One region of the Halopseudomonas pelagia genome, then DNA from elsewhere that is predicted to be linked to it. Evidence: predicted binding sites of a transcription regulator. Region 1 holds the regulator's gene; the other holds the start of a gene.
What was found. The regulator LexA, encoded in region 1, represses DNA repair genes until DNA is damaged. The targets are predictions, from matches to a motif close to CTGTNTNNNNANACAG.

Region 1 (10,935 bases):
AGCATCGAGAAATGCGCTGCTGATCTTGCCGAACTGGTACCTGAAGCGCGCATCGGCATCAGCCATGGGCAAATGCCGGAACGCGCGCTTGAACAGGTCATGGGCGACTTCTATCACCGTCGTTTCAATGTACTGGTGACTACCACCATCATCGAAACCGGTATCGATGTGCCCAATGCCAACACCATTATCCTGGAGCGCGCCGACAAATTCGGTCTGGCCCAACTGCACCAGTTGCGCGGTCGCGTCGGCCGTAGTCACCACCAGGCCTATGCCTACCTGCTGACGCCGCACGGCAAGAAGCTCACCAGCGATGCGGAAAAACGCCTGGAAGCCATCGCCGCGGCTCAGGACCTGGGCGCCGGCTTTACCCTGGCCACCCACGACCTGGAAATTCGCGGTGCCGGCGAACTGCTCGGCGAAGGCCAGAGCGGCCAGATCCAGGCGATTGGCTTCACGCTGTATATGGATATGCTTGAGCGCGCAATCAAGGCGATCAAACAAGGCAAGCAACCCGAACTGGATACACCGCTGGGCGGCGGACCGGACATCAACCTGCGCCTGCCAGCATTGATTCCGGACGATTATCTGCCGGATGTTCACAGCAGACTGATTCTCTACAAACGCATCGCCAATGCTGCCGATGACGAAGCCTTGAAAGACCTGCAAGTTGAAATGATCGACCGCTTCGGTCTGCTGCCCGATGCAGCCAAGATCCTGTTCCGGGTGACGGCCTTGAAACTGCGCTGCGAACCGTTAGGGATCAGCAAGGTGGATGTAGGGCCGGAGCACGGCCGGGTGGAATTTACCGCACACACCAGTGTGGATCCGATGACACTGGTCAGACTGATCCAGGATCAACCCAACCGTTACAAGCTTGAAGGCGCCACTCTATTCCGATTCAATGCACCCATGGGTGCCGCTGAACTGCGTCTGAATACCGTTGAAGCACTGATAGAACGGCTGGAAACACCCCAATTACCTACTCAAGGCAAAGGAAAACGCCCATGACATCTCTTCGCTCACTGCAACTGCTGGCAATCCTCGCTCTCAGCGGCTGGATGGGGCTGGCTCAAGCCCAGAGCCAAAATACCTACCAGGTGGAGGTAGTGATCTTCTCCCAGCCTTCTGCGCAGCTGACGCCCGGCACCGCCCCCAGTTATGGGTGGGCTGATCAGGCCACCGACCTGACCGTCACCACTCGCAGCGACGTGCGTAATCTGGACAGCAGCCGCCTCAAGCTCAGCAGTGATGCGGGCAAGTTGAGCGCACAGGGGTACAAGGTTGTACTGCACAAGGCCTGGACTCAACCAGACGACAGTAGCCTGGAGGTCGCCGTACATGAGGGTCAGGAAATGGGCGGGATCTATCCGGTTCAGGCGCTGGTCAGCCTTGGCCAGGAGCGGCTTCTGGAAGTCGATATCACCGCCTGGATCAATAACCAGACCCAGGACGGCGAGATAGTCAGCGAGCGCATCAAGCAGATCCGCCGCCTGCGTCTGGATGAAACCCATTATCTGGATCACCAGAGCATGGGCATGCTGGTACGTATCAGCCGCAGCTAAGCGGCGCGGCTTCAGGCGCCAGCGGCCACCAGTTGACTGATGACCGTTCGCGCCTGCGCCATACCCTGCTGCATGACCTGCTCGATCGCCTCCATGGTGATCAAGCCTTGCCCCTTCCCCGCCGCTGGATTAACTACCAGAGACAAACTCGCGTAAGCCAGATCCAGTTCACGGGCCAGCGCAGCTTCAGGCATCCCGGTCATGCCGACGATATCGCAACCATCACGCTCCAACAGGCTTATTTCAGCCGCCGTTTCCAGGCGCGGGCCCTGCGTCGCGGCGTAGACGCCATAAGCGCTGTGCGCCATGCCCAGCCGCGCCAGAACCCCGATAACACGCTGACGCAAGCCTTCGTCATAAGGATGGCTGAAATCGATGTGCGTGACCTGCTGCAAATCATCCTCGAAGAAAGTGCTGGAACGGCCCCAGGTGTAATCCACCAACTGATGCGGCACGCAAAAGTGACCGACACCCATGGCCGGATGGATGCCGCCCACGGCGTTGACCGCCAGCACCGCATCTGCACCAGCCTGTTTCAGCGCCCAGAGATTAGCCCGGTAATTGACCCGGTGCGGCGGAATGCGATGCGGATCGCCATGACGTGCGAGAAACAGCAATTCACGGCCTGACATCAAGCCCTTTACAACTGGTGTAGACGCGGGCCCATAGGGCGTGTCCGCACTCGACTCGCCGGTGACCTGGAAACCGGGCAACCGGGTCAAACCGCTACCGCCGATGATCGCCAGTGCGTTCATAGATTACTCCCCTGCTGACGCTTGAATTCCGCCTCGGATCCCGGCGTCGCTTGCTCTTTTGAGCTATCTGCCGAGGGTTTTGGTGACTGCCCGGCGGATGCTTGCGCAGGCGCCCGTAATGAAAGCCCATCCGGAACATGCAATGTCGATGTAGGAAAGGCCACTTGCGCGCCATGCTCATCAACTATAGCCAGAATTTTCAATAGCACATCTTCCTTGACCCGATGGAATTCGGCCCATATCGGGCTGGTAAAGCAATACACGAAAAAGTCTACCGACGACGCTGCACAGCGATCGAAATACACCATCTGCGTCTGATCCTGAGCAATGTCCGGATGCTCCTTGAGCATCTCGCGGACCGCCTTGACCACTGGCTCCATCTGCGCGATGTCGTCGTAGCGCATACCGATATGCTCGAAAATGCGCCGATGACTCATGCGTGATGGATTTTCCAGCACAACGTTGGTGAAGATCGCGTTCGGGACATAGATCGGGCGTTTGTCGAAGGTGCGAATCCGCGTCAGCCGCCAGCCGATGTGCTCGACCGTGCCTTCAATGTCTTTATCCGGCGACCGCACCCACTCACCTACCGAGAAAGGACGATCCAGATAGACCATCAGCCCACCGAAAAAATTGGCCAACAGGTCCTTGGCGGCAAAGCCGACCGCGATGCCACCAATACCGCCAAAGGCAAGCACACCGGACACGCTATAGCCAAGGGTCTGCAGAATCACCAGGCCGGCGGTGATGAAAATGGAAATGCGCAGCAACTTGCCGATGGCACTGACCGTGGTCTGATCCATCGGCTTTTCGCGGTAGCGCGGATCTACCAGACGATCTTCAATACGCTGGGCCAAACGCACCAGAAACCAGCCCAACAGCACGATCAACAGCACATCCTGAAGCTTGTTTAGCGCACTGGCAAAATCCTCATCCATCTCGGCGGCGGTGATTTGCGCGGCCCAGAGCAGGCCCATACTCCAGATCAGGACCCATAACGGCCTTCGCGCGGAGATCACCAGCGCATCGTCCCAGACGCTACGCGTTTTCTCCGCTCGGGCTTCGAGGCGATCAAGCAGCAGCTTGCCGATATAGGCCACGACCAGCGATGCAAAAATGATCGCGAAGACCTGGTATATCCACATTTCGCTGCTCATTGGTAAATACTCCAACGGCAAGCGTTCAACAAGTTCGTTTATCATGGCACTCAAACCAGCTCTAACTCCTTCATCATGTTCAGGTGGGCTGCCCAGTCAGGGTTGGCCTTGTAATCAACGCCGGGCTTTTGCCGGGCGAGCATACCCGTGATTTGCGGTGGCCGTTTCATCCCCAGCTTCTGGGTGTGTACCAAGGCTTCTTCGGCGGCAGCGCGATCATTGCAAACCAGCAACATATCGCAGCCCGATGCCAGTGCCGCGTCTACTCGCTGCGGCATTCCGCCCACAGCATGCGCGCCGGCCATGGTCAGGTCATCGCTGAAAATTACGCCGTTGAAACCCAGCTCCTTGCGCAGAATATCCTGCAGCCAGCGTCTGGAGAAACCGGCTGGCAACTGGTCAATCGCCGGATAAACCACATGCGCCGGCATGATACCGTCCAGCTCAGCCGCCAGCCCAGCGAATGGCACCAGGTCGGTACTGCGAATGGCCTCTTCGCTGCGCTCATCCACCGGCAAGGCAAAGTGCGAATCGGCTTCTGCCCAGCCATGACCGGGAAAGTGCTTTCCCGTGGCGGCCATGCCGGCAGCATGCAGGCCGGCAATATAGGCACGCCCCAGGCGAATGACCTGTTGCGGATTGCCGCCCAGCGAGCGGTCGCCGATAACCTGACTGCGGCCGTAGTCCAGATCGAGTACCGGCGCGAAACTGATGTCCAGACCACATGAGAGCATCTCCCAGGCCATCAGCCAGGCGGCGCTGTAGGCTGCACGTTCGGCATGCTCAGCATCGAGCGCGGCGATACGGCCCAGCGCCGGCAGCTTGAGCACATCGCGACGCAAGCGCTGAACACGCCCGCCCTCCTGGTCGATCGCCATCAGCATGTCTGGTCGCACCGCCCTTACAGACTTGATCAACTCGCGTACCTGGCCAGGCGATTCGGTATTGCGGGCAAACAGAATCATGCCCCCCACTTCCGGCTGGCGCAGCAGCTGACGATCAGTGGAATCCAGTGTGGTACCGGCGAAATCAAGCATCAGGGTGCCAATGTTCAACAGGGGTTTCTCCAGCGATTCAAAGGGGGCTCAGGCAGTACTAACCGCACTACCCGGTAATCATTACCTGACATCCCGCGGGAGTCAGATCGAAAAGTTTCAACACATCGGCATTACGCATGCGTACACACCCGTGTGACAGCGGCACGCCCATAGGTTGGTCGTCAGGCGTACCGTGAATATAGATATAACGTCGTTGCGAGTCGCAATTGCCGCCGCGATTGAAGCCAGGCTGCTCGCCGCACAACCAGAGGATACGACTCAGTATCCAGTCGCGCTGCGGATGCTGCTTGGTCAGTGCCGGGGTCCAGACCTCACCGGTAGGACGGCGGCCAATAAACACAGAACCCTCAGGCTGCCCTGCCCCTATGCGCGCACGCACCCTATGGCGGCCACGCGGGGTGCAGCCAGAGCCATTCAACTCGCCAGCGCCGTTAAGCGCTGTGGACACAGGAAATTCACACAGGACGCGGCCACCTGCGTACCCGGTCAGCCGCTGCGCGGCAAGTGAGATGTCGATGAGGTCCAGCATCATAAGCAACTCCGCTCAAAGAGTGCACACGATAACGGATCAGCGATTTGGAAGGAACATGCAATCAGCAGGGCATCGACACGCTAGGGTGGGAAATAACTCAGGCGCGCTCCAGTTCGGTGCCACGCGGGGCTGCACTGGCAAGACCCGCCATACCGCTATCAGCGCGCATGCCGGCAGCCAGGAAAGGCACCATCAACTTGAGAACGTCATCAATGCCGGTATGCACATCGAATTCGGCTTCGGCAATGGCCCGCAAGGCTTTCATGCTCGACATGGTAAAGGCCGCACTACCCAGCATGAAATGCACTCGCCAGAACAGCTCACGGGGCGGCAACTGCGGAGCAGCGGCCAACACCAGCTGCATGTAACGCTGAAATACCTTGCCGTACACCTCACTCAGGTATTTACGCAGATGCCCCTGGCTCTGGCTGAACGCCAGGCCCAGCAGGCGCATGAAAATCGACAGATCGTTGCCGCTACGTGGTTTGACTGTCAACGCCTGGCGCACCAGCATTTCCAACAGCTGCTCAAGACTGAGCTCGGCCAGGTCACCTTCGCGCTGATGCCGGTCCAGTTGCTGCTCCAGACTGCCGACGAAGGGGTTGAGGAAACGCACGAATACCGCCTGAATCAACGCTTTCTTGGAGCCGAAGTGATAATTCACCGCCGCCAGGTTAACGCCGGCCTTGCTGGTAATTAGCCTCAGTGAAGTTTCCGCAAAACCCTTCTCGGCGAACAACTGCTCGGCGGCGTCCAGAATACGTTCAACAGTTTCAGATTGGGCCATGTGCTGACATCCACGAATAAACAATTGTTTGAAACATACGTTTCAAACGCATTGAGTGTCAAGCATCACGGTGACTCGGGGCCAGCGGCATGAGCTACCAGTGATCATCTTCACGCAACCGCTTCTTTGTATAACCTTCCCGTTTCACTAAAACAACAGCAAATTGTGCGCAAGGTCTTGCTCAACCAAAACAACTGTATATAATCACAGCTACTGTATAAAAACACAGGTAGGGACGGATGCAAAAACTGACCGCACGTCAACAGCAGATATTGGCCTTCATCAAAGAGTATATGGATGCCAACGGCTATCCACCTACCCGTGTCGATATCGCCAAGGTGCTGGGTTTCAAATCGCCCAATGCGGCAGAGGATCACTTGCGCGCCTTGGCGCGCAAGGGTGCGATTGAAATGATTCCCGGCGCATCACGCGGCATCCGCCTGCCCGATCAGGATGACGAAGCCCCTGAGGGCCGCCTTCCGGTTATAGGTCGTGTGGCGGCCGGTGCCCCTGTCCTGGCGCTGGAAAATATCGAAGATCACTGCCAGATCGATCCCGGCTTCTTTCAGCCCCGCGCAGACTACTTGCTCCGCGTACAGGGCATGAGTATGCGCGACATCGGCATTCTGGATGGCGATCTGCTCGCGGTACACCGCACCGCCGTCGCGCGCAATGGCCAGATCGTTGTCGCCCGTATTGGTGATGAGGTCACGGTAAAACGCTTTCACAAGCAGGGCCGCAAGGTCTCGCTGTTTGCCGAAAATCCGGATTTCGCCCCGATTGAAGTCGATCTGGGCGAACAGGAACTTACTATCGAAGGCTTGAGTGTCGGCGTCATACGCCGCTAAAGGGGTTAATCATGCAATATTCCCGTCATCCTCATCATCCCGGCCCGCTGGTTCAGGCAGAACTGTTTCACAACGCCCTGATGGCATCGCGTTACGCCGGGCCAGCCAAGGTGGTTTCTGCGAAAAAACCTGCCGAAGCGGCGACGGTAGAAAGTGCCGCAGTGGAGACTGGCTTCAGCGAAATAGCCCTCAATGGCGCCCCTGGGCAATGCCTGCAATGGCTGGCACCTGTACTGCGTGATCTGAGTCAGGCGCAAGCTCCTGGCTGGCTGACACTGCTTGATCCGCCAGAAGCAGTCAGCCATCACTGGCTGCGCAATGCCGGTCTGGATCCTGAGCGCATTTTGATTGTCCGGGCGAAGCGCGGCATGGATAGCCTGGAGTTGTGCTGCGAACTACTGCGTCTGGGCTGTAGCCATACCGTAGTCAGCTGGATGTCGGATGAGGGTCAGCAGGTTGTGACCAACAACAGACTCACCCGTGCCGCGCGCGATGGCCAGTGCCGTAGCCTGAACATTCGCCTGGGCATGTGTTTGGCGGCTTGAGAAGTAGAAGAATAGGTAGAAACATGGACAGCGGCTGCTGGCCATGCAGAACCCAGGCATTGCCCAGGCATGACCAGCTAGATGCTTAGGCCATACCCGGCTTAGTTGCTAGGCCAGCTGACTAGCTCAGTGCAGAATGCGATTTTCATCGTGCGGCTCGCCATCTTCCATCACTTGGCCAGCGACCTGCATGCCGGCACTGATCATGGCTTTGGCCACGTCTATATGATGGCCCTGCAGATATTCGCGGGCGTCGGCAGAAAACTCGATGATCACCAGTGGTTCGGCATCTTCATCCGAGCGGCGCAAGGCTACCTTGCCGTTAGCCAATTCCACGATTTCGAGAAAAGGTGATGGCATTTAGGGTCTCCTGTTAAATGGCCGCGCAGTTTATCACAGACGATGAACTGTCACAGTTCGAGCTACCACTCCAGCATACCCTCCCGGTAACAACTCAACCGCTCAGCCAATGCTGCATGCGCTTCGCGCGCATCCTCCAGATCCCATTGACGATCACTCTTGACTGCGCTGCTGGCGATCAGGCTGCTGTCTTGCGGCTTGCTCTCTTCGGGTTTCGGCGGCATATGTAGCTGCTGCCAGCCTGCCAACAGACGTCCCAGCCAGCTATCGCCAGCCTGGGCCAACTCTGTCAACTCAGCCAGCTCAGGACCTGGAAAACGTTCAGCCACCTGGGTCGTCAACACCTGCTCCACCGTGCGCACATCCATCAGCGGCCAGCGGTAACGGTCAGCCACCTCATGCGCCATGGCGAGCACACCACGGTAAAGGTGAAAGAGCGCATGTTCACGATGGTAACGGACCAGGCTGACAGCGTTGACTGCACCTGACTCGCTCGCATCGACCCAGGCATCAATCGCCATGCGGGCAAAGAACAATGCCTGGTTGCTACGGGTATAGACTTCATTGGCCATGACGTATCACCTCAACCTTTGGCCTTAGCCTTGGCTTTTGGCCGACCATCATCCGCGGTCCAGCGCTTGCCATCATAAAAGGCGCGCCATCCGCTCGGCTTGCCCTCTACTTCACTCTGTACATATTGCTCTTTAGTCTTGCGGCTGTAACGTATTACCGTTGGCAGGCCATCAGGATCCTTGACCGGTGCATCGAGCAGGAAATGATACTTGGGATCAATTTCCTCGCGGTGCGGCAGCAATTCCTTGACCAGAGGCGCGCGTGTTTCGCGGTTCTTCGGGAACTGGCTAGCGGCCAGGAACATCCCCGAGGCGCCATCGCGCAGCACGTAAACGTCATCGACCTTTTCGCACTTTAGCTCCGGCATCTTCACCGGGTCCATCTTCGGCGGCGCCGCTTCACCGCTCTTGAGCAGCTTGCGGGTATTCTTGCATTCGCTGTTGGTGCACCCAAAATACTTGCCGAAGCGGCCAGTCTTGAGCTGCATCTCGCTGCCGCACTTGTCGCACTCAATTATCGGGCCGTCGTAACCCTTGATCTTGAACTGCCCTTCCTCGACTTCGAAGCCGTTGCAGTCCGGGTTGTTACCGCAGACGTGAAGCTTGCGCTTCTCATCCACCAGATAACTGTCCATGGCGGTGCTGCAGATCGGGCAACGATGCTTGTTGCGCAGAACGCGTGATTCGCCTTCATCATCATCGGCCGCCACTTCGTTGCCCGGCACCAGATTCACGGTCGACTTGCAGCGCTCTTTTGGCGGCAATGCATAGCCGGAGCAACCCAGGAACACGCCGGTGGAAGCGGTGCGGATCATCATCGGCCGGCCACATTCCTTGCAGGCGATATCGGTCAGGGTCGGCTCGTTGGAGCGCATGCCCTTGCCGTCTTCAGCCGTCTCGGCGACGCTCAGCTTGAGGCTGAAATCCTTGTAGAAATCATCCAGTACCTTCTTCCAGATCACGCCGCCCTGCGCCACTTCGTCCAGAGACTCTTCCATGGTCGCAGTAAAGCTGTAGTCCATCAGATTCGGAAAGCTTTCCGCCAGACGCTCGGTAACGATGTCGCCCATCTTCTCGGCGTAGAAGCGCCGGTTATTTTGGGAGACATAACCGCGATCCTGGATCGTGGAAATGATCGAGGCGTAGGTAGAGGGCCGGCCGATGCCGCGCTTCTCCAGCTCCTTGACCAGGCTGGCTTCGGAATAACGCGCCGGCGGCTTGGTAAAATGCTGTTTGGGATCCAGCTTTTCCAGCGCCATGACGTCTTTGACTTTCACGTCAGGCAGCACTTCATCTTCGCCGCCCTTGCCCTGCTGCGGCATGACCTTGGTATAACCATCAAACTTGAGGATGCGGCCTTTGGCGCGCAGCTCGAAGTCGCCCGCCGTAACCGTGATCAAGGTAGACAAATACTGGGCAGGCGTCATCTGGCAGGCAAGGAACTGGCGCCAGATCAGCTCATAGAGCCGCTCAGCGTCTTTCTCCATGCCTTTGAGATCACCGGTCTTCAGCTTGACGTCCGACGGCCTGATCGCTTCGTGGGCCTCCTGGGCGCCATCCTTGCTGCTGTAGACGTTGGGCTTCTCGGGCAAATACTTGGCGCCGAAGTTCTTTTCGATATAACCACGCGCCATGCCAATCGCATCAGCAGACAGATTGGTCGAGTCGGTACGCATGTAGGTGATGTAACCCGCCTCATACAAACGCTGGGCCATCATCATGGTCTTCTTCACGCCAAAGCCCAGGCGCGTACTGGCGGCCTGCTGCAGCGTGGAGGTAATAAAAGGGGCATTAGGCTTGGAGCTGGTTGGCTTGTCTTCGCGCTTGGTAACGCTGTAATCAGCGCCCTTGAGCAAAGCCAGCGCTTTGTCCGTCTGCGCCTTGTTCACCGGGCGGAAGGTTTCACCGTTCTGCTTGGCCACTTCAAAGCGCATGGACTGGCTTTGCGGCGTGTTCAGCAGCGCGTGAACTTCCCAGAATTCCTCGGGGATAAACGCGCGGATCTCACGCTCGCGATCAACAATCAGCTTCACTGCAACCGATTGCACGCGGCCGGCAGAGAGCCCACGGGCGATCTTCTGCCACAGCAGTGACGAGACCATGTAACCCACAACCCGGTCGAGGAAGCGGCGGGCCTGCTGGGCGTTGACGCGATTCAGATCCAACTCGCCGGGTTTGGCGAATGCTTCCTGAATGGCTTTCTTGGTAATTTCGTTGAAGACCACACGCTTGTAGCGGCCTTCGTCACCACCAATGGATTCCCGCAGGTGCCAGGCAATGGCCTCCCCTTCGCGGTCCAAATCCGTCGCGAGATAGATGGTGTCAGCGTCTTTGGCCAGCCGACGCAATTCATCGATGACCTTTTCCTTGCCCGGCAGAATTTCGTAATGCGCTTTCCAGCCATTGTCCGGGTCTACGCCCATGCGCTTGACCAGCTGCATACGTGCTTTGGTCTTCTTGTCCACTTCAGGAGCGGAGGCAGCTTTACGGCTACCCTTGGGCTTGCTCTCGGTCTTGCCACTGCCGCTGGTGGGCAAATCGCGAATATGTCCGATGCTCGACTTCACAATGAAATCGTTACCAAGATACTTGTTGATTGTCTTGGCCTTGGCTGGAGACTCAACAATGACCAGTGCTTTTCCCATGGGTAACTGTATTCCTAGCGCTATCAATTCTGGACTGCCCACATGTGCAATGACGCGGGGCAATAATAGGTGCAGCGGCAATAGATGCCATGTTCAGACTGCCGGAGGAGC
Region 2 (10,935 bases), 1.6 Mb from region 1:
AAGGCTGGCGGGTTGAGCCGGCTGACGATCTGGTGCAGGGGATACGTGACCACCTGGGTAAAGACAGCGTCTCTTTGCACTACAGATGATGCGTAAGGGCTTGGTGCGCTCGACTGTTAGGCGCCAATCCCTTAAGGTAATGAAAAATCGGACGCCCTGCTGCGGGGCCTACGCGGATAATGGATGCTTATGAGCAAGAGCCAGAAATACCTGGAGTTTGAACAGCCGATCGCTGATCTGCAGGCCAAGATCGAAGAGCTGCGATTGGTCGGCAGTGATAATTCGCTGAATATCACCGACGAAATCGCCCGTCTTCAGGACAAGAGCAAGTCGCTGACCGAAAGCATCTTCGGCAATCTGAGCAGCTGGCAGATCGCGCAGATGGCTCGGCATCCACAACGGCCTTATACGCTGGACTATATCAGCCAGATTTTTACCGATTTCGAAGAACTGCATGGCGACCGGCATTTCGCCGATGATGCCGCCATTGTGGGTGGTATTGCCCGCCTGGATGGCCGGCCGGTGATGATTATCGGGCACCAGAAAGGCCGCGACGTGAAGGAAAAGGTCCGTCGCAACTTTGGCATGCCCAAGCCGGAAGGCTACCGCAAGGCTTGCCGTTTGATGCAGATGGCCGAGCGCTTCAAGATGCCGCTGCTGACCTTTATCGATACGCCCGGTGCCTATCCAGGTATCGACGCTGAAGAGCGTGGTCAAAGCGAAGCCATTGCCTGGAATCTGCAGATCATGGCGCGGCTGAAAACGCCGATCATTGCCACCGTTATCGGTGAGGGTGGCTCCGGCGGGGCATTGGCGATTGGCGTCTGTGATCGACTGATGATGCTGCAATATTCGACTTATTCGGTGATTTCGCCGGAAGGCTGTGCCTCGATTCTGTGGAAAAAATCCGAGAAGGCTGCTGATGCTGCCGAAGCCATGGGTATTACCGCCGAGCGCCTGAAGGAACTCAAACTGGTCGATAACCTGATCGCCGAGCCACTTGGTGGCGCGCACCGCAAGCCGGAAGAAATGGCTGCGCGGGTCAAGGCCCAGTTGCTGGTCGAACTGGAGGCGTTGGAAAAACTGCCCGCTGACGAGCTGCTCGAGCGTCGTTACGATCGCCTGATGGCTTTCGGTCTGAAGTAGATGTTCTCCGCGCAGGAACTGCTCAGGCAGTTGCTGCCCTGCACGGACGCCTCGACCTGGTGGTTGGGGTTGTCCGGTGGCATGGACTCGATGGTTCTGCTCGATGCGTTGACCGAGCTGCGTTACCACTATTCGCTACCTCCCATCAAAGCTCTGCATATACACCACGGCCTGCATGCCGACGCCGACCTGTGGGCGGACCACTGCCTGCAGCAGTGTCGCGTGCGTGGAGTGGAGCTGACAATCGAGCGAGTGCAGCTGACGCCAGGCGCGAGCATCGAGGCCCAGGCCCGCGCGGCGCGCTACCACGCTTTCGCCGAGCATATGGGTAGCGATGATTGTCTGCTGCTGGCGCATCATCAGGATGATCAACTGGAAACTCTGCTGTTCAGATTATTGCGCGGCACGGGATTGCGTGGGTTAGCGGGTATGCCGCAGAGGCGGGCGTTGGCACAGGGACATTTGTACCGACCGCTGCTGGGCTGGAGCCGCTCGGAACTGCTGGCCTGGGCTGAGTCCAGACAATTGAGCTGGATAGAAGACCCGGCCAACCAGGATCAGCGTTTTGCCCGTACTCACTTGCGTCACGACCTGTTGCCACGCCTGCGTGACAGCTGGCCGGCGGCGCCGGATAGTCTGCTGCAATTGGCGGAGCATGCCGCGGATGCCAACCTGCTTCTGGATGAGCGCGCGCAGGATGATCTGCAACTGGCTCAGCCGGGCGTTACTGATCCCTGGTTGTGCGCCTGGCAAAGCCTGGATGCCGGCTACGTGCAGACCTTGTCGCTTCCGAGACAGGCCAATCTGCTGCGCTATTGGTGCCAGCTGAATCAGTTAGCGTCGCCACCCAGGCGGCAGCTGCAGGCGTTCCTCAGTCAGTTAGCTGCCGACGGCGATGGGCAGCCGGAAATGCGCGTGGCCGACTATCGGCTATGCCGCTCGTCGGGTCGCATTTGGCTATTGCCTGGCACCATGGCGGGCACACCTGTGCCCCAGTCTCTGCCCCTTTGGGGCGATACGTCATTGAGTGCCAGCAACGGTACACTGCTGATCAGGCCGGCAGAGCAGGGTATTGCCTGGCGTGCGGGTGTCTGGCAGGTCAGATATCGCCAGGGTGGTGAATTGATCAAGCTGCCAGGGCGCCCGACCCAGTCCTTGAAGGATTTGCTACAACAGGCAGGCATTCCGCCTTGGCTGCGTGCTCGGGTTCCGTTGCTATACTGCGACGAGCAGCTGGTTTCTATAGGCGGGCGCTGGAATGCTCAGGATGCGGCTGCGAGCGGCAATGAATCGGCATTTCAGGTCACTTGGGTGCCGCTAACGGATTGAGCAATCGGGGGGCGTCTGGTATCCTGACTTCCCATCTTGACGAGACTTTGGGAATCAACCAGTGCTTCCCCCAGGCTCCCTTCGATTCCCCGCGGCTCTGGTCGCTTAACAGTTCATTCAACGGGTTTTTCATGACGCGCTACATCTTCGTCACGGGTGGTGTTGTATCTTCATTGGGCAAGGGTATTGCTTCGGCTTCGCTTGCAGCCATTCTCGAAGCACGGGGCCTGAAGGTCACCATGCTCAAACTGGATCCGTATATCAACGTCGATCCCGGCACCATGAGTCCCTTCCAGCACGGTGAAGTCTTCGTTACCCACGATGGCGCTGAAACCGATCTGGATCTGGGTCACTACGAGCGTTTCGTCAGTGCAACCATGAGCCGCGCCAACAACTTCACTACCGGTCGTGTGTACGAGGAAGTACTGCGCAAGGAGCGCCGTGGTGACTACCTGGGTGCGACCATTCAGGTAATCCCGCACATTACCGACGAGATCAAGAGCCGCATCATCAAGGGCGCCGGCGATGCCGACGTGGCCCTGGTGGAAATTGGCGGTACGGTCGGCGATATCGAATCCCAGCCGTTTCTTGAAGCCATTCGCCAGTTGCGGGTGGAAGTCGGCGCCAAGCGCGCGATGCTCATGCACCTTACGTTGGTACCCTATATCGCGACAGCCGGTGAAACCAAAACCAAGCCTACGCAGCACTCGGTCAAGGAACTGCGCTCCATCGGCCTGCAGCCTGATGTGCTGATCTGTCGCTCCGATCATCCGATTGATCTGTCTTCGCGGCGCAAGATCGCGCTGTTCACCAACGTTGAAGAGCGTGCGGTTATTGGCCTGGAAGACGTCGACACCATCTACCGTATCCCCGCCGTATTGCACGCCCAGGGCCTGGATGATTTTGTTATCGAGCGCTTCGGCATCGAATGCGGCAGTGCCGACCTGTCCGAATGGGACCGTGTGGTGGCAGGCAAGCTGTACCCGAACAAGGAAGTGACTGTTGCCATGGTCGGCAAGTACATGGAACTGCTGGATGCCTACAAGTCGCTGATCGAAGCACTCAGCCACGCCGGTATCCAGAGTCAGACCAAGGTCACCATGCGTTATATCGATTCCGAAGAGATCGAGCTCAAGGGCGTTGGGCTGCTCGAGGGCGTCGACGCGATATTGGTACCGGGCGGCTTCGGTCTGCGCGGTGTGGAAGGCAAGATTGCCGCTGTGCGACACGCGCGTGAGAACAAGATTCCCTACCTGGGCATTTGCCTGGGTATGCAGGTGGCGGTGATCGAGTACGCCCGCAGCGTGCTTGGCTGGGCCGATGCCAACTCGACCGAGTTCGACAAGACTAGCGAGCATCCGGTGGTCGGCCTGATTACCGAATGGCAGAATGCCAGTGGTGACAAGCAGCAGCGCACCGAGGATTCCGATCTGGGTGGCACCATGCGCCTGGGCGGCCAGGAATGCGCGTTGACACCGGGTTCCAAGGCGCACGAATGTTACGGCAAGGATGTGATTGTTGAGCGTCACCGTCATCGTTATGAAGTCAATAACAACCTGTTGGCCGATCTCGAAGCCGGTGGGTTGAAAGTGACCGGTCGTTCGGTCGATGGTGCCCTGGTGGAAGTGATTGAAGTCGGTGACCACCCGTGGTTCGTGGCCTGCCAGTTCCATCCGGAATTTACCTCGACTCCCCGTTACGGTCATCCGCTGTTCAGTGGCTTTATTCAGGCGGCACTGGCCCAGCACAAGCTCAAGGGCTGAGGAATACAGATGCAACACAAGACGGTTCAGGTAACTGCACCCGCCGGGCAGACGATCGATATTGCCAATGACAAGCCCTTTGTGCTGTTCGGCGGCATGAACGTGCTGGAATCCCGGGACATGGCCATGCGCATTTGCGAGACCTATGTCGAGGTCACCAGCAAGCTGGGCATTCCCTACGTATTCAAGGCCAGCTTTGACAAGGCCAATCGTTCTTCGATCAACTCCTTCCGCGGCCCCGGTCTGGAAGAGGGGTTGAAGATATTCGAAGAGATCAAACGCACTTTCAATGTGCCGCTGATCACCGATGTGCACGAGCCGCACCAGGCTGCACCGGTTGCCGAAGTCTGCGACATCATCCAGTTGCCGGCTTTTTTGTCGCGGCAGACCGATCTGGTGGTGGCCATGGCCAAGACCCAGGCGGTGATCAATATCAAGAAAGCGCAGTTTCTGGCGCCGCAGGAAATGCGTCATATCCTCAGCAAGTGTGAAGAGGCCGGCAATGACCGGCTGATTCTCTGTGAGCGCGGCTCCAGCTTCGGCTACAACAATCTTGTGGTCGATATGCTCGGCTTCGGCATCATGAAGCAGTTCGAGTACCCGGTATTTTTCGATGTGACCCACGCACTGCAAATGCCCGGTGGGCGCAGTGACTCGGCCGGTGGTCGCCGTGCTCAGGTCACCGATCTGGCCAAAGCCGGTATGAGCCAAGGGCTGGCCGGCTTGTTTCTGGAAGCCCATCCGGATCCGGACAATGCCAAATGCGACGGCCCCTGTGCGTTGCGCCTGGACAAGCTTGAGCCCTTCCTGGCTCAGTTGAAGGCGCTCGACGAGTTGGTCAAAAGCTTTCCTGTGCTGGAAACCGCCTGATTACCCTTTTCTTTTTGTTAGATGGAGCAAGCTGCAACCATGGCTAAGATTATTGATATCAAGGGTCGCGAAGTTCTCGATTCCCGTGGCAATCCGACCGTTGAAGCCGACGTGATTCTGGAAGGCGGCCTGCAAGGCAGTGCCTGTGCACCTTCCGGCGCTTCCACCGGTTCGCGCGAAGCGCTGGAACTGCGTGACGGCGACAAGAGCCGCTATATGGGCAAAGGCGTACTAAAGGCCGTGGCCAATATCAATGGTCCCATCCGTGAGCTGCTGGTGGGTCGCGATGCGATCGATCAGGCGGGTCTGGATCGCGCCATGATCGAACTGGACGGTACCGAGAACAAGGCAACGTTGGGTGCCAACGCGATTCTGGCGGTATCCCTGGCTGCGGCCAAAGCGGCTGCCCAGGCCAAGGGCGTGCCCTTGTACGCGCATATTGCCGATCTGAACGGCACGCCTGGTGTTTATTCCATGCCGGTTCCGATGATGAACATCATCAATGGCGGCGAACATGCGGACAACAACGTCGATATTCAGGAATTCATGGTCCAGCCGGTCGGCGCGAAGAACTTTGCCGATGCCCTGCGTATGGGTGCAGAAATTTTTCACCACTTGAAGGCAGTGCTGAAGGCGCGCGGTTTGAGCACATCCGTGGGCGATGAGGGCGGTTTTGCGCCGAACCTGGCGTCCAATGAAGATGCACTGGCAGCGATTGCCGAAGCGGTAGCCAACGCCGGTTATACCCTGGGCGACGACGTGACTCTGGCCCTGGACTGTGCGGCCAGCGAATTCTACAAGGATGGCAAATACGATCTGGCCGGCGAAGGCCAGGTGTTTGATGCCACCGGCTTTGCCGATTACCTGGCCGGTCTGACCCAGCGTTATCCGATCATCTCCATAGAAGATGGCATGGATGAATCCGACTGGGCTGGCTGGAAGACCCTGACCGATAAAATTGGCGCCAAGGTGCAACTGGTCGGCGACGATCTGTTTGTGACCAATACCAAGATTCTCAAGCGCGGTATCGACGAGTCCATCGGTAATTCGATTCTGATCAAGTTCAACCAGATCGGCTCGCTGACCGAAACCCTGGAAGCCATTCAGATGGCCAAGGCCGCCGGCTTTACCGCGGTGATCTCCCACCGCAGTGGCGAAACCGAAGACAGCACCATTGCCGATCTGGCCGTGGGCACTGCTGCCGGGCAGATCAAGACTGGTTCTCTGTGCCGTTCTGATCGGGTGTCCAAGTACAACCAGCTGCTGCGCATCGAAGAGCAACTGGATGGCAAGGCGCCGTACAAAGGTCGCGCTGAATTCCGTGGCTGATCACCGGTGAAATGGCTCTGGTTGGTCGCGCTGCTGTTGCTGGGCGGGCTGCAATATCGTCTGTGGGTAGGCGATGGCAGTCTGGCCCATGTCACCCAGCTCAAGCAGCAGATTGACGAGCAGGCTCGTGAGAACGAGCAGCTGCTGGAACGCAATCGCGTGCTCACGGCCGAAGTGATTGAGCTCAAGCAGGGTCTGGAAACCGTTGAAGAGCGTGCCCGGCATGAGTTGGGCATGGTCAAGGAAGGCGAAACCCTGTTTCAGCTGAGCGACGAATGAGCCTGCCTTTCTGGGTGGTGATTCCTGCGGCGGGCGTTGGCTCGCGCATGCAGGCGGATCGACCCAAGCAGTACCTTCCCCTGGGCGATCGCGCCCTGATTGAACATACCCTTGATTGCTTTCTCGGCCAGCCCGGCCTGAACGGGCTGGTGGTCTGTCTTGCCGACGATGATGCCTGGTGGCCGGCGCTGGCCTGTGCTGCCGATCAGCGTATCCAGCGTGCTGCTGGTGGGCGAGAGCGGGCCGACTCGGTGCTTTCTGGTTTGCACAAGCTCAGTGAGCTTGGGGCGCAGGACATTGATTGGGTGCTGGTGCATGACGCCGCGCGCCCGCATCTTGCCGCCACCGATCTGCATAAGCTACTGAATAGTCTGCGGGATGATCCAGTCGGCGGTCTGCTTGCCGTGCCGGTACGCGATACGCTCAAACAGGCAGATGCCGATGGTCGGGTGACCGCTACACCGGATCGTTCGCTGTTCTGGCAAGCTTACACGCCGCAGATGTTCCGCCTTGGGGCCCTGCGTCAGGCGCTGGCCGATGCGCTGGCCTGTGGCGCGTTGGTTACCGATGAGGCTTCAGCGATGGAGCGGGTTGGTTTGGCTCCTCGACTGATCGAAGGGCGGGCGGACAATATCAAGGTTACTCGTCCCGAAGATATGGACTGGTTTGCCCGGTTACTCTGACGCTGTTCTCGTTTTAGGCAACTCAACCCCCTGACATTTCCTTTTGCTACCTGATTCAGGTGGCGTGTGGGTCTGCATGCAATTCCGGTTGACCCTGTGTGCATGAGTAAATATGCTGTACGCATATACAGTATTCTACTTGCAGGTTCCCCCATGCTTTCTCTCCACTTTACTCACATTGCTCGTGGTGTAGTCTTCAGGTGCCTCAGTCTGGACTGGATTCAATGATGGGCTCGGTCGTATCACTCTCCACCTTGCTCGATGAGCGGCGGATCTGGCGCGGCCAGCCCGCTGCGGTGCCTGCTGCTGGACAGTCGACGGGGTTTGCCGAGCTGGACATGGCCTTGCCGTCGGGTGGCTGGCCAGAGGCAGCGCTGAGTGAAATCCTCATCCAAGCCGAAGGCACCAGCGAGTTGCAGTTGCTCTGGCCAACTCTCAAGCGCTTGTCGGCAGCCGGTGAACGGGTGGTGCTGATCGGCCCACCGCATACTCCCTTTGCTCCGGCCTGGCAGGCTGCGGGTATCAGTTTGGGCTGTTTGTCAGTCATTCAGGCCAGCGGCAGCGATGCCCTTTGGGCGGCGGAGCAATGCCTGCGCTCTGGAGCTTGCGGCGCGGTGTTGTGCTGGCCGCAGCGAGCCAATGACCGGGTATTGCGGCGTTTGCAGGTCGCAGCGGAGACCGGGCAGACCCTGGGTTTTGCCTATCGGCCGATCGAGGAGGCAATCAACCCGTCGCCCGCTGCTTTGCGCCTGACTATTGAAAGTCAGCCGAGGCAGTTGCGGGTGCTCAAGTGTCGCGGCGGCCTGGCTCCTGCCAATCCCATCCCTTTTAATCTGCGGCATTGAGATCATGCTCTGGGCCTGCATATTGTTGCCACAACTGGCACTGGACGCAGTGCTGCGTGGTGTGGCTGATCCCCAGGCGCCGCTGGCGCTGATCAGTGGTACGCCGCAACGTCGAGTGCTGCAAACGGTCAATGCCGCTGCTCGGGAACTGGGGCTGCGGCCGGGCCAGTCGCTGGCCGCCGCGCAGATGCTGTCGCGGGATTTTGCCATGCGGGAATATGATCCGGCGCAAATCGAGCGATGGCATGCTTTTCTTGCCGCCTGGGCTTACCGATTCAGCTCGCATGTCAGCCTGCACTACCCGCGGGCGTTGGTGATGGAAGTCGAATCGAGTTTCGCCTTGTTCGGACCCTGGGAGCGCTTCGAAGCACGGCTGCGCGAAGAATTGACCGCCTTGGGTTTTCGCCATCGGATTGTATTGGCGCCGAACCCGGCGGCGGCACGTATTCTGAGTAACGCGCATGACGGCTTGGCGGTGCAGCAAGTCGAGACTCTGCGACAGATGATCGAGCAGATGCCGGTGACCCGTGCCGGCTTTGACGCAGAGACCTCGCGGGCTTTTACCCGTATGGGGCTGCACCGCTTGCATCAGATACTGGCATTACCGCGATCCGGTTTGGCTAAACGCTTTCCCGAAGAGGTACTCAAGCATCTGGATACGCTGCTCGGCCTCAGAGCGCAGGCCCTGGAATGCTATGCGCCAGCGGATTTCTTCGATGTGCGTATTGAGCTGAATTTCGATGTCGGCTCACACCAGGCGCTGTTGTTTCCGCTACGGCGGCTGACTTCGGATCTGGCGGCGTTTCTGGCCGGCCGTGACAGTGGCGTGCAGCGCTTCGTGCTGCATCTGGAGCATCGCGAGGGTGAAGACAGCCTGGTGTCAGTAGGTCTGCTCAGTGCTGAGCGCGATGCCGCGATGCTCTTCGAGTTGGCGCGGGGCCGCTTGGAGCAGTTGCAGGTAAGAGCGCCGGTACAGGCGCTGCGATTGCTGGCCAGAGATCTTCCAGCTTTTGTACCGCAAAAACGCGAACTCTTTGAGGAGCGACCGCAGCAAACCCTGCCTTGGGAGCAGCTACGCGAACGCTTGCGCGCGCGCTTGGGCGATGACGCTGTCGCAGCCCTCTCAGTGCGCCCTGATCACCGTCCCGAACAGGCTTGGCGGACCTCAGAGGCACGTGCGCCTTTTTTATTGAGTGACCGCAGTAGCGCCAGACCCGGATGGTTGCTGCAAGAACCGCAAGCACAGTTGAGTGGTTTGCGGGTTCTTGCCGGTCCGGAGCGTATCGAAAGCGGTTGGTGGGACGGCGGCGACATGCGCCGCGATTACTACCTGGTGGAAACCCAGTATGGCCAGCGCGGCTGGGCCTACCGGCCAGTGGGGCAGGGCGGACCGCTGTGGCTGCACGGCTGGTTCGCATGAACACGGACGCGCAGGTGGTTCGCGCTGAGGGCTACGTCGAGCTGCACTGCCTGTCGAATTTCAGTTTCCAGCGCGGCGCCTCCAGCGCTCAGGAACTGTTCGAGCGCGCTCAACAGCATGGTTACGGCGCGCTGGCGGTGACCGATGAATGTTCTCTGGCCGGTATCGTTCGCGCCTGGCAGGTTTCAAAGGATACCGGCTTGCCTTTGATTGTCGGCAGCGAGATGCAGGTCGAAAGCGGGCCCAAGCTGGTGCTGCTGGCAGAAAATCTGCAGGGTTACCAGCGCCTGTGCTGGTTGATCACCCAAGCCCGGCGCCGCGCTCCCAAAGGCGAGTATCGTCTGCTAGCAGATGATTTTCAGTCAGCGCTGGACGGTCTGCTGGCGCTATGGCTGCCCGATGAACAGCCTTGCCTGAAGCAGGGTGAATGGTTGCGCGAGCTGTTTCCCCAAGCCCTGTGGCTCGCGGTAGAGCTGCACTGTGGTCAGGATGACGATCAGCGCCTGGCGCAACTACGCGAAGCCGGGCAAATGCTGAACCTGCCACTGGTCGCCACTGGCGATGTACACATGCATGCCCGCGGCCGCCGTGCCCTGCAGGACACCATGACTGCGGTGCGCCATCATTGCACCCTGTCCGAGGCAGGCTTGCGCTTGTTTCCGAATGGTGAACGGCACTTGCGTTCACCTGATGCACTGGCAGAAATCTATCCCGCGGACTTGCTCGTTGAAACTCAATCGATCGCCGCGCGCTGTACCTTTGAACTGGGGCAACTGCGCTATCAATATCCGCATGAGCTGGTTCCGCAAGGCGAAACACCGGCCAGTTGGCTGCGTGAATTGACTGAGCAGGGGATTCGCTGGCGCTGGCCTGACGGGGTAACTGACAAGGTACGGTTGCAGATCGACAAGGAACTGGAGCTGATCAATTTCAAGGAATATGAGAGTTACTTTCTTACCGTGCATGACATCGTTCGCTTTGCCCGTGAGCGGCATATTCTCTGTCAGGGCCGCGGCTCTGCGGCCAACTCGGCGGTGTGTTTTGCGTTGGGCATTACCGAAATCGACCCGGCAAAATCCAATCTGCTGTTCGAGCGCTTTCTGTCCCGCGAACGCAATGAGCCGCCGGATATCGATGTGGATTTCGAGCATGATCGCCGGGAAGAAGTGATCCAGTATGTATTTCGCCGTTATGGTCGGCATCGTGCGGCCTTGACCGCAGTGGCCAGCAGTTACCGTGGAGCCGGTGCCATCCGTGATGTGGCCAAGGCG

Region 2: the regulator LexA is predicted to act here: its motif matches at 7,515-7,530, upstream of imuA (translesion DNA synthesis-associated protein ImuA).

The regions. Positions count from the first base shown of each region.
Region 1 is NZ_CP033116.1:3,008,291-3,019,225, forward strand. It holds gene mfd (transcription-repair coupling factor) at 1-1,011, shown strand, start outside; gene EAO82_RS14060 (CsiV family protein) at 1,008-1,565, shown strand; gene EAO82_RS14065 (S-methyl-5'-thioinosine phosphorylase) at 1,577-2,320, opposite strand; gene EAO82_RS14070 (mechanosensitive ion channel family protein) at 2,317-3,522, opposite strand; gene nagZ (beta-N-acetylhexosaminidase) at 3,528-4,514, opposite strand; gene EAO82_RS14080 (L,D-transpeptidase family protein) at 4,582-5,067, opposite strand; gene EAO82_RS14085 (TetR/AcrR family transcriptional regulator) at 5,165-5,854, opposite strand; gene lexA (transcriptional repressor LexA) at 6,094-6,702, shown strand; gene sulA (SOS-induced cell division inhibitor SulA) at 6,714-7,247, shown strand; gene EAO82_RS14100 (hypothetical protein) at 7,374-7,607, opposite strand; gene EAO82_RS14105 (DUF6586 family protein) at 7,670-8,179, opposite strand; gene topA (type I DNA topoisomerase) at 8,191-10,824, opposite strand.
Region 2 is NZ_CP033116.1:1,388,133-1,399,067, forward strand. It holds gene dnaE (DNA polymerase III subunit alpha) at 1-89, shown strand, start outside; gene accA (acetyl-CoA carboxylase carboxyl transferase subunit alpha) at 190-1,146, shown strand; gene tilS (tRNA lysidine(34) synthetase TilS) at 1,147-2,475, shown strand; gene EAO82_RS06590 (CTP synthase) at 2,607-4,238, shown strand; gene kdsA (3-deoxy-8-phosphooctulonate synthase) at 4,248-5,108, shown strand; gene eno (phosphopyruvate hydratase) at 5,148-6,437, shown strand; gene ftsB (cell division protein FtsB) at 6,444-6,716, shown strand; gene ispD (2-C-methyl-D-erythritol 4-phosphate cytidylyltransferase) at 6,713-7,399, shown strand; gene imuA (translesion DNA synthesis-associated protein ImuA) at 7,627-8,244, shown strand; gene EAO82_RS20970 (Y-family DNA polymerase) at 8,249-9,664, shown strand; gene EAO82_RS06625 (error-prone DNA polymerase) at 9,661-10,935, shown strand, end outside.